One region of the Aliterella sp. E5.1 genome, then DNA from elsewhere that is predicted to be linked to it. Evidence: riboswitches for the same ligand, from Rfam matches in the RefSeq annotation. Region 1 holds a riboswitch; the other holds the start of a gene.
The links. Region 1 has a riboswitch for cobalamin ahead of AC2VE5_RS08580 (sirohydrochlorin chelatase). Riboswitches for the same ligand answer to the same signal wherever they lie in the genome.
Positions count from the first base shown of each region.

Region 1 (5,828 bases):
TATTTCGGCGGTTTGAATTGCCGTACCGCTTGGCGCATCGGCTTTTTGGTTGTGGTGCAGTTCAATAATTTCTACATGATCGAAGTATTGGGAAGCACTGGCGGCGGCTTGCTGGAGTAAAACCATGCCAATAGAAAAATTAGGAATAATTAAGCAACCCGTACTAGCTTTGTCGGCAAAGTCTGCTAAATCGCTTATTTGTTCGGCGCTTAAACCCGTCGTCCCGACTACCGGACGCACCCCGTAAGCGATCGCCGAACGAATATTATTGTAAATCGAGCTTGGATGGGTAAAATCTACCATGACGGCGGGCTGTTTTTCTTGAGCAGCGAAGGCAAGCATCGGCTCAAACTGGTTGGTGATCGGGATTTCCAAGGGTTCGCTTAAACCAGCTAATTCCCCCGCGTCTCGATCTTGGTATTGGGGGTTGCGGTCTACAGCGCCTACTAAAGTCATATCCTCAGATTGGGCGATCGCGCGGACTACTTCCCGTCCCATTTTGCCTGCCGCACCGTTGACTAGCACGGGAATAGGATATTGTGCCATGGTCTAAATTCTCTTGAAGCTATGGGTAAAGATTGATGCTCGTCTCAACTTTAACATCTTGGGGACTTCACGCTAATTTTGGGACGGACTTTGCACGTGTCAATTAAGATTGGATATTGTTACGCTCGAAATAGATGAGAGTTCAATCATAAATGATGCCAATTTTGCGTAAATTTACAATATTGTTTTTGTGCCTAACTTTGAGTGTGACAACTATTGGCTGTGGCAGCAATACCGCAGCCGTCCGCCAAAGCCCCAACACACCCCAACAATCGGCAGCACCTTCAAAAATTGCTGACGGCAAGTATCCCGTCCAGCAAGCTAGTTATAGCGATGCGAATGGAGAATATGAGCTATTTTTGCTCAATACTCCTCCCGGTCAACCGCCGAGTTTTCGCACGACAAATTTGCAAATGGCGAGGTTAACCGATGAAGAAATCAAAAGCGGTGAGAAAAGCTATCTAAATGTAGCCAACGGACAACCTGCGTTGCACCTTACGGAAGACTTCAAAATTGAGTACAACCACACTGTGACCGAAAATCAAGTCAACCCGCAAACTGGGCAACAAGAAACTGTCGTCGTGCGTCGCGAGAATAGTTTTTGGAGTCCTTTTGCTGGCGCTTTAGCAGGTCAGGCAATTGGTAGCTTGTTATTTAGACCCCAATACTATGTACCCCCGGTCTATCAACCTGGAAGTAGATTATTAACAGGTTATGGCGGCTACGGCAATACTTACGATCGCGCTGTAACCAGTTATCGCACTCGCTACAATGCGCCACCCTTGGAAGTCAGAAATCGGACTAATTTCCGGACTACTGGTGGGATTAGAAGACCATCATCTTCCACGGTACGCCGTTCGCCTTCAAATGCTGGCAGCCGTTCTAGTGGCTCTGGTTTTGGCTCTAGCACCTTACGCCCTTCTGGTAATTCTAGTTCCAGCCGGGTTAGACGACCTTCATCAGGTAGTTTTGGTAGTGGGAGTCGTTCTCGTTCTAGCGGTTCTCGGAGTCGTTCTAGAAGTCGGCGCTAAATAAGTTTGAGAAAAGGGAGTAGATCTTTCTACTCCCTTTTTTTTATCTAGGGTGTTTGCCAGATTCTTTGATGGTATTGAGCTACATCTGCGTAAGGATCGGGTGCTGGGTGGCTGTGGTCGTGATGGTGATGGTGGTGTCCGTGTTCGTGACCGTTTGAGTTATTTCCTACCGCCGCTAGGCGGAATTTGCACATCTCGCAGTTCATCTGTACTTGACCAAGTTGAGTTTCAATTTCTCGCTCTCTCAGCACGGAAAATAACTGAGGATGCAAGCCCATTTCGGGCAAACAATCAATTTTGATCTCTGGATATTGCTGTTGCTCTACGCACGTAATATCAAAAATCTTCTTGACTAATATCCCAGTAAATAAGAAGTACGGCAAAACGATAATTCGTTTGGGCTTGTAAAGTCGAGCGCGGCGAAACCCTTCTTCTAGGCGGGGGTGGGTAATACCGATAAAACAAATTTCGACCGTGGAGTAACCGCTACCTTCCCAAAGAATCCGAGCTAGTTTGTACAAGTCTCCGTTAGCATCGGGGTCGCTTGCACCGCGACCAACAAATAATAATACTGTATCGGCGCGATCGCACTGATATAGTGCATCAAGTTCAGCTAAACGCGACTTCCATAAGTCTACAATCCCCGGATTTATGCCAAAATGCCGCCCATAATGAAACTTGACTTGGGGATGTCTGACTCTAGAACGATCTAATTCGTTCGTGACATCAAATTTGTTATGCCTAGCTGCAAATAATAATATCGGCAGCACTGATAGCTCGGTATAACCTTGTTCTACACACAAATCTACTCCTTGTTGAATTGTTGGTTCGGTGAGTTCCAAAAAACAAGGTAGTACGGGTCTAGATGTATCCAAGGCTTGATAAGCCGCCGTAAAGTCTAAAAAACTTTGTCGTCCTGATTCGTCTCTAGTACCATGACCAATCGTCAGTAAGGGACGATGGAGCGGTAATGGTGGTAATTTTAGTGGTGGGATGGAGTATTCGATGTTTGTTGTATTTACAGCAGTCATTGAAAATTAGTTATCCTTTCCCGTGCGACGCAGGAAATAAATTGAGCTAGTGATAATTTCGGCATCCTGGCTAACGATAACTGAATTTAAGACAACTCAATGGTTAGATTTGTCCCTACAGCAGACTCGTTTACAGTTGCGGCACAGCCCCGGATTTGCACCGGAGTTTCCCGAATATCACGATCGCGCTTTAGTGCTTAGTTATCTTAACCGATTTAACTTAGTTCCCAATCCGGGGTAGGGGGGTTAATCTGGGTTGCGCGATCTAATATGCGATCGCGCGAGTTCTTTACAATAGCCTTAATTTTCACCTGCTATATCTCAAATATCCTACTTAGGTTACTTGCTTTAATAAAGAATTTTAACTGCGGCTAACTATCAAAATAAATACTTAATTATTTATCAATAAAATTTTATTTTGTTAAAAATAGCCTACGCAAATAGTTTCCGACACAAAGAGAGCTAAGAAGATATTTGTTTTACTTATGACTGAAATAAGTCTCAAAAAACCAGTCTATGGGGGGAATAATGCCTAAAGCAAACTAGCGATGATTGATTTAGTATTAGTCTGTATATTGGCTAAGTAGATTACTCAACTAAAGTTCTATAAATGGAGCAAGTTTTTAGTCATAATCTAAGATTAAAGACAAAAAATTAGGCTACTTTTTATCAGTCTTAGTTGAGCAGTTTAGTTTGTTATTTACACTGAAAAATACTATTTTGTGCTAGTAAGCTTTGACAAAGATTAAAAAAAAGGAACTTACAATATGAAGATTTCTAATTTATCTAAAACTATATGGGCAAGTGCTTTTATTTTTAGTTTAACTACTCTGCCTGTAGTACCTGTGTCTGCTCAAGATAGTAGCGGAAGTGGAGCCGGAACATCGGGAACTGGAACCGGAACATCGGGAACAGGGACAACCACAGCGCCTGGTACAGGTAGTACAACTACAGGAACAACTCCTAACACAACTACTGGAACAGGGACAACCACAGCGCCTGGTACAGGTAGTACAACTACAGGGACAACTCCTAACACAACTACAGGAACAACTACAACTCCTGATACGACCACTGGAACAGGGACAACGACAATTCCTGGAACCGGAACAACTACAACTCCTGATACGACCACTGGAACAGGGACAACGACAATTCCTGGAACCGGAACAACTACAACTCCCGATACGACCACTGGAACAGGGACAACGACAATTCCTGGAACCGGAACAACTACAACTCCCGATACAACCACTGGAACAGGGACAACAGGTAGTACGACTACTGACACACAGATAACCACTCCTAGTACCGGAACCGGGACAACAGGTACCACGGTAAGCCCTGGAAGCAGCACAACCGATACAACAACCACAACGACAACAACTCCTAGTACAGGTAATACAACTACAGATACCGTCGTACCTAGCACTACAACAGGTACACAAACCACAAGTTATCAGCAAACTAACGAGCGGACTTTTGATTGGGGATGGCTAGGTTTGTTAGGTTTAATTGGTTTAGCTGGTAGGCTTGCCAAAGGTTCAGAAAAGACTGCTTACAGCGACCCTTACGAGACAACTGGCTCAGTTAGACGTTAGAACAGAAAAAAGGAACTGCGACGCAGTTCCTTTTACAAAATCCTGGCATTTTTACCATCTATTGGGCTTAATGTAAGTCCGGTTTGCTCCTCTAATAATTATTGTTGTTCTAGGTTCTCGGTAATAATCGACTCTAGAACCGTTGTAGATGGTTCTTTGAGGTTCCCGATAATATTTGAAGTTTGGTCTTTTATAATTAGTTCTTAGAGGACCTCGGTAATAGTTACCTGGAGAGCCGTAGTAAACTCTTTTTTCTAAGTATTGGTTGTTTCTAGCTTCTGGGTGGAAAATATAAACCTTCCGTTCATTGTTTCGATAACCTGTTGATTTCGCATTGGCACTAGCAGCAAAGCTGGTTGAACCTAAAGTAAGAGCCGCCAAAATTAGAAGTGTTTGCTTGTATCTACCCATATTTATCTACTTCTGATCGGAATACTTATGTATATAATTTATCCAATAACTTATTGATTTTGTCGTTCCTATTTTCTTTGCTCCGTATTTTTTTTGGGCTATTGGTAAGGGTTGCAGCTATTCTATAAATTCTTTTAGTGAAATACATCCCGAAAAAGTTATTAATGGAAGCATGACTAATTTAATTAGTTTTTATTGCTTGTGATATTGTATTAGCGCGATCACCTAAATTAAAGAGCGAAACACCTACAAAATATTTGTGAGTATTTCTCATACTTGTGATTTTTCTGACTATTTTTGGGAGCGGAGGTGTAAATTTGCCCGCACGTAGCCAAAAATCTAAAATTTTCTGTACTCTTGCGCGATCGCTCGCACTCAAGCAGCAATTCTTCTCAATCGCAAGCTAACAATATTTGATTTAAGCAAATAGTACCAAATCTTGCTGCAAAATTCTTTTTGTTAGTTTGATATTTTTAGAGCTTTTGGCAATTAACTTTTTACAAGATATGTGGATTGGCTACCGATTAATATTAATCAAGGCTTGAATTATTGAGTTTGTGCCGTCAAAATAAAACTTAAAAGCAGGGACTATATTGAGATGGAGTAATAAATTGTGATGGCGATTTAAATAGGCAATTTGTTAATATAATTTAGTGCTGTCAATAAAAAGCTAAAGGTAAAATACCATGCCACATACAATTGTTACTAACATCTGTGAAGGTGTCGCTGATTGCGTAGATGCTTGTCCGGTGGCTTGTATTCATGAAGGTCCAAGCAAAAATGTTAAGGGGACAGGTTGGTACTGGATTGATTTTGCTACTTGTATAGATTGTGGCATCTGCATTCAAGTTTGTCCGGTAGAAAATGCGATCGTTCCTGAAGAAAAACCGGAATTACAGCAAACGCCACAATAATAGCGATTTTAGGTTTTAGTGAAACTAGACTAGGAGGTCAATTCATGGGCAATCGCCCTCAAAAATTGTAAAATCGTAACTAACTTCTCCCGTAAGCTAAATGTTGGACATGAAAAATTCTGCGCCGCTATTAGAAGTTGAAAATGTCTGGGCTGGTTACATCAAGGATCTAGATATTTTGCAAGGCATAAATTTTCATATTTTGCCCGGAGAATTAGTTGCGGTAATTGGTCCAAATGGCGCAGGAAAATCTACTTTAGCTAAAACAATTTTTGGCTTATTGACTCCTCA
Region 1 covers NZ_JBYCCV010000016.1:63,022-68,849, reverse strand. The annotation lists gene dapB (4-hydroxy-tetrahydrodipicolinate reductase) at 1-546, opposite strand, end outside; gene AC2VE5_RS08585 (hypothetical protein) at 699-1,577, shown strand; gene AC2VE5_RS08580 (sirohydrochlorin chelatase) at 1,625-2,611, opposite strand; cobalamin riboswitch at 2,651-2,820, opposite strand; gene AC2VE5_RS08575 (WGxxGxxG-CTERM domain-containing protein) at 3,379-4,212, shown strand; gene AC2VE5_RS08570 (hypothetical protein) at 4,264-4,623, opposite strand; gene AC2VE5_RS08565 (ferredoxin family protein) at 5,310-5,537, shown strand; gene AC2VE5_RS08560 (ABC transporter ATP-binding protein) at 5,647-5,828, shown strand, end outside.

Region 2 (5,828 bases), on a different contig from region 1:
AAAATAGAAACCCACAAAAATGTCGGCGCAACTATTCACATTGAGCCAAACGATTCTCCCCGTGCGGGTGAAACGGCTTTAGCTTGGTTTGCGCTTACTCAGAAGGGAGGGAAAATTATTCCTCTAGATGAGTGCAACTGTAAGCTATCTCTGTACTCCCAACCTCTGAAGGTAGGTACAGCACCCATATCACAGCCCCCATTAAAAGCAGTGTCCCAAGAGAGCTATAGAGACATTCCTGGGGCAGAAATCACCTTTCCGGCGGCGGGAGCTTATCAATTGCAATTGCAGGGAAGCCCCAAAGCTGGTGCAAAGTTTTCCGCTTTTGAACTAAAGTTTGATATCGACGTTGCACCAGGAGTTGCAGCACCAAAAAGCAGCGATCGCATTTCTACCCAAATATCACCTCAAGAGCCGCAAACAATGCCGCCGTGGTTGATTCCAGCCGTTGCTATCGGGGCAATTTTTACGGGTGCGATCACATTTTTGGTATGGCAAAAGTTACAGCGCAAAGATTAGCTATTTATTTTATGCTTTAGTGGGCTATGGCGGATGATTAATCCGAGGGCTAACCCAACTACTACCGTAGCTACCAGATAACCCAAGCTAATTAATCGAGTTAGTAGCGGGGTAGCCACAGCCGCTACTTCAATTTCCTCTGTAGCCACAACTGGTTGAAACTGACGATTAGCTGTAGGATTTGGTACAACTTCTACCTCTAGCTTGTGAGGTGCGCCATCAAAAAATTGTTGCTGCCATTTCAACTTACCTGTAACATCGGGAATACCTTGATAAGCAAAAGCTACCCAGTTATTTTCTAGTTGAGTAGTTTTTAAGTTGAAAACTACATCCGTTAAAGGCTGATTGGTTTTTGGATCGATCACGCTAACTTGTAAATTAGCCAATTTCCCCACGGTGGCGTGCTTGTCGCCGCTTATTTGTACTTGTAGCTGGGAATCATTGACAATGGCGGTTTCTACAGGTTCTGGATGGGAATGACTGTGAGAATGGGGTACTTCGGCGCTGACATTAACTACAAGCAAACTTGCGATCGCAACTAACACCGCTCCACTCAACAATAATCGCACTCGCGCCGGGGCTATTTCTCCTCTTTGGGGTAAAGGTTGTTTGCCCATCACCCAACCGCCACCAATTCCAACAGCGAGTAAAATCGCGATTAAAATAGCGTAATTGCGATACTTAACCGGATTTTCTGCTACCTTAAGGGTCAAAGTTTGCTCAATCGGACTAAATTGATTGGCAACAATCGGGGAAACATTGACTGCTAACTTATATTTGCCCCGAATTGGCAGCATTTGTTGAAGCTGTACTTTGCCTTCTGGGGCGATCGCATTTAATTCTAGTAGCTTCGTACCTTCGACGACGGGAAAATCGGTAGATAAAAAGGGAGTAATGGGCGGTGTAAATATTTGGATTTTAAATAAACTATTTGCCAACAATTCCCCAGCAGGATTTCGCGCGCTTAACGTCAATAATGTAGGCGATTGGGGCGTTGTCGCTTCCGCTTCAAATGGGTAAAATTGTCCTACAGGCGGACTTGTCGTTAGTTGAATAGGCGATCGCGCATTTTGAGATAAGCCAATAATTGCAAACAGAAATAGGCTCATCAAGCCCGTAATAGCTATGATGAGCGCTGAGCGCTGAGATTTTGACATTTTGATATTAGTTAATTAATTGTTCCGTCACAAGCTGTTATCTTGAACAAATTTTAATGACAACTAATTGTCAAAGTGTGGTGGCGCAAAGAGTGCATCGAATCATGGACGGCGGGATAAGTTGAAAAATATACCGTCCACAACGTCAAAGCGCATAGCGAAGTATACAGTGTCAACTGTACAGGCAACGATAAAGTCCAATCAATTGCCCGTTTTTGAACGTAAGTAAGATTATTTGTAGCTCTCACAACCAGTGTTCCTCGCACAATAATGTAGAGTTATTAGCGATTGGTAGGCATTCTGACTTAAAGGCTTTAGTATCGCCTCATCACAGTTGCGGAACAGCGTCGGAATCTCACCGAACTTTCCCTTCACTTCTAGTGACTTCCACCAGAACCAATCGCGTCAGGCAATCATTCTATCACTGCGTGCGAAATCTGGAACTAAGAGTAAAATGTAATGCTAATTAATCTTGAGGACAAGTAACAATATGTGTACAGCTTGTTTACTATTTTCTGCTTTAATGCTGTTTACTCCCGCAGATAATGCCGCACCATCCAATCGCGTTTCTGTAGCCCAAGAAACTCAAGTAGCCATTACCCAAATGGTCAAGGAATTGCCCAAGTCTTCAGATACCAAACTATTACGTAGTGGGTTATTGGAATTGCATTCACAATTAGCAACTACAAAAAATGACGTACAAGCCCAACAAATTATCGACAGCGAATTAAACATTTTGTCGCAGCAACTGAGAAATTCTTCTAGTGGAGAAGAAGTAACCGAGTTGCTAGAAGATATGTTGATAGAAGACGAGCCAGCACCTCAAACAAAAAGTTCAAACTACGCACCGAATAAGTCTATTTCTAAACTAAATTGGGGCTGGCTGCATTAAATAATTGCCCTCAAACTCAATTAGGGGCTTATCCGCCCCAACTAAGTTATTGCAATATTTCCTCCAATTGGTGCTGATTCCAGAGAGTTTGATACAATCCTGGTTTTTGCACCAATTCGGCGTGAGTACCAGCTTGCACAATTTGCCCTTTATCCATCACCAAAATTCTATCGGCGGTAGCGGTGGCGGATAGTTGGTGAGAAATAAATACTACTGTTTTGCGTTTAGTACCTTGCGAAAGATTATTCAAGATATCAGTGGCAGTTTGATTATCCACGCTAGAAAGCGCATCATCCAAAATTAATACTGGCGCATCAACGAGCATCGCTCTAGCTAAAGCAGTACGTTGCCTTTGACCGCCAGAAAGAGTAATGCCGCGTTCGCCCACAATAGTTTTGTATTGTTGGGGAAAATTGCGAATTTCTCCGTCTATTTGGGCAACTTTGGCGCTATATTCTACCTCGGCTTGGTCGCTTACCGGATCGCCATAGCGAATGTTATTTTTGATCGTAGTGCTAAACAAAAAGCTATCTTGAGGAACATAAGCGATCGCTTGACGTAATGAATCTAAATCAAGAAGCGTAATATCTATCCCATCTAAAAACAATTGCCCAGGTTCAATATCTAATAAACGCGGTAAAGCATTAGCAAGAGTTGATTTACCTGAACCAATAGCACCAACAATTGCTACAGTTTCGCCAGGAAAAATCGTCAAATTGACATTGTCCAAAGCTGGAGTAGTAGCGCCAGGATAAGTAAAGCTGAGATTAACTGCTTTGAGTTCGCCTTTGACTTGTTCTTTGGGTAAATGTATAACTTGGTCGGAGTTTTGAATTTTGGGCGTGACCGTTAAAATAGACTCAATGCGATCGATACTAACTTCACCTCGTTGGTAAGCCGTAATTGTAAAGCCTAACAGTGCAGTGGGAAATACCAAACGCTCTACATAGATTAAGAGCTTGAGAAAGTCACCAATAGTAATTTGTCCAGAAATAATTTGGCTAGAACCTAACCACAATAAAATTAGCAAACTAATATACGCAAGCCCCCCCACAAGCGGAAATAAGGTATTGCGGGTTTTGGCTAGTTTTAAGTTGGCGGCTAACAGCCTTTGATTGTTTTGACTAAAAGCACGGCGCTCGTTTTCTTCTTGGGCGTAGATTTTAATCAGCGCAATCCCGCTCATATCTTCTTGAATCAACTCGCTGACAAGAGAAAGCTCCTCTTGTACTTGAATTTGTTCGTTGCGGAGGCGATCGCTAAATAACTGTACAGTAACTAGCATGAACGGATAGATAGCTATAGTTGCAAGCGTTAGCTGCACGCTAATTGCTAACATCGCCGGGAGAGTAAGGGCGTAAGCAAATACTGTATTTGCCAAACTAAGCACCGCAAATCCCACCAATCGCCGGATATTTTCGACATCGCTAGTAGCGCGGTTAATCAAGTCACCCGCCGTATTGAGGGCAAAATAAGCAGGTTCAAGTCTTAGCAAGTGTTGAAAAATCTTTTGTTTGAGGTCAAATTCTACCTGTCGCCCAACACCAAATAAAGTAACGCGGGAAACCATGCGGATGACCCACATGATCGAACTAAGAACAATAATTAGGATGACATAGCGTAAAACTTCGTCGAAAGTGAAAGCAGATTGAAATCTATCAACAATTTCACCAATCAATTGCGGAATATAAACACCAATAGCATTAACAACAAGTAAAGCAACAATACCTACAGTAGTTGCTTGCCAATGGGGGCGGAGGTAAGAAACAAGTTTAGCAAATCGAGTTTGAGCCATTAGAGCAATTGAGCAACTATTGCGATTTTAACAACAGGCGCGATCTCTATAGCTACGGTCAAAAGTTAGGTAATGGCTGCAAAAGTCAAGATTTTGCTGATGTATGTTGAATTTAAGGCTATTGTTGTTTTGCTTTAGCAATTAGCTCTTTAGCTCTTGTGGCGGCTACTTTTTCGCTGAATTAGTTAAAATCTGAGAAATCATGCGATTAGCCCCAGATGCGTAGCCGCCACCAAATAAATTGAAATGATTGAGAATGTGGTAGAGGTTATACAAGGTTTTGCGTTGCTCGTAGCCTGGCTCTAAAGGAAAAGTATCGTTATAAGCGCGGTAAAAAGCCGCCGGAAAACCGCCAAATAGTTCCGTCATTGCTATATCTACTTCGCGATCGCCATAATAGGTTGCAGGGTCAAAAATTACTGGCTCTCCCTGGTTTGTACAAGCGGCGTTACCTCCCCACAAGTCTCCATGTACTAAAGAGGGTTGTACTTGATGGGATAGCAGTTGCGGGAGGAATGCTAATAATTGTTCTTGCTGGGGAAAATGCTCCCCCTTCCGGTTAGCCAATTGAAATTGATAGCCTAGACGGTGTTGAGCGTAAAACCTTACCCAATCAGTTGTCCAATTATTAATCTGCGGTGTAGAACCAATTGTATTATTTTGTTCCCACCCAAAACCCTTAGAGCTAGTCGTGCGGTGCATTGCAGCTAAATTACGCCCCATTTCTTGCCACGAATTAGTAGTTGCCGTACCTAAGTTCAGCCATTCCAAGACTATATAAGCCGAATTTTCAGCGACTCCCCAACAAATCGGTTTTGGTACGCGGATAGTATTTGTTTGTGCCATTTGCTCCAACCCTAGCGCCTCGGCAACAAACATTCCAACTTTAGCAGCCTCGTTTAGCTTCACAAAATAAGTGAAGTCGCCATCACTTACCGCGTAGCCTTGATTGATACAGCCACCGCTTACAGAACGATGACTTGCGATCGCAAACTTTGGTTGAGTCTGGGAGATATGTTCGGCTATTTGCGTCCACATAACAAATTAAGGCTTGAGAATAACCGCACCGTAAGCATCGGCGGAGAGATATTTTTGGGCGGCGGCTTGCATTACCCCCGCATCGAGGGCTTGAATCCTCGCTGGGTAATCAAAGGCTGGCGCTAGGTTTCCGACCATAGATTGATAGTAGCCGTATAAACCCGCGCGATCGCTTGGAGTTTCGTTAGCAAAAATAAATCGATTGGCAACTTGAGTGCGAATCCGGGCAATCTCCCATTCTGCAACGGGCTGATTTTGAATAGTATGAATGTGCTGAGCAATTGATGCTTCTACTTGCGCCAAGTTTTCTACAGGAAGCGTTGCCGATATATAAAAAGTGCCTTGCAAGCGTTGCGTTATATTGCTAACAGAAATACTAGAAACCAGTCCCTTTTCTTCTCGTAAATCCCGCACCAGCCTCGATGTA
Region 2 covers NZ_JBYCCV010000025.1:25,346-31,173, forward strand. The annotation lists gene AC2VE5_RS11160 (hypothetical protein) at 1-519, shown strand, start outside; gene AC2VE5_RS11165 (hypothetical protein) at 516-1,676, opposite strand; gene AC2VE5_RS11170 (CbtB domain-containing protein) at 1,730-1,924, opposite strand; cobalamin riboswitch at 1,950-2,092, opposite strand; gene AC2VE5_RS11175 (hypothetical protein) at 2,167-2,568, shown strand; gene AC2VE5_RS11180 (ABC transporter ATP-binding protein) at 2,615-4,363, opposite strand; gene AC2VE5_RS11185 (fructosamine kinase family protein) at 4,529-5,401, opposite strand; gene AC2VE5_RS11190 (M16 family metallopeptidase) at 5,408-5,828, opposite strand, start outside.
Region 2: linked by a shared signal. The riboswitch ahead of AC2VE5_RS11170 (CbtB domain-containing protein) and the one ahead of AC2VE5_RS08580 (sirohydrochlorin chelatase) in region 1 are both predicted to bind cobalamin.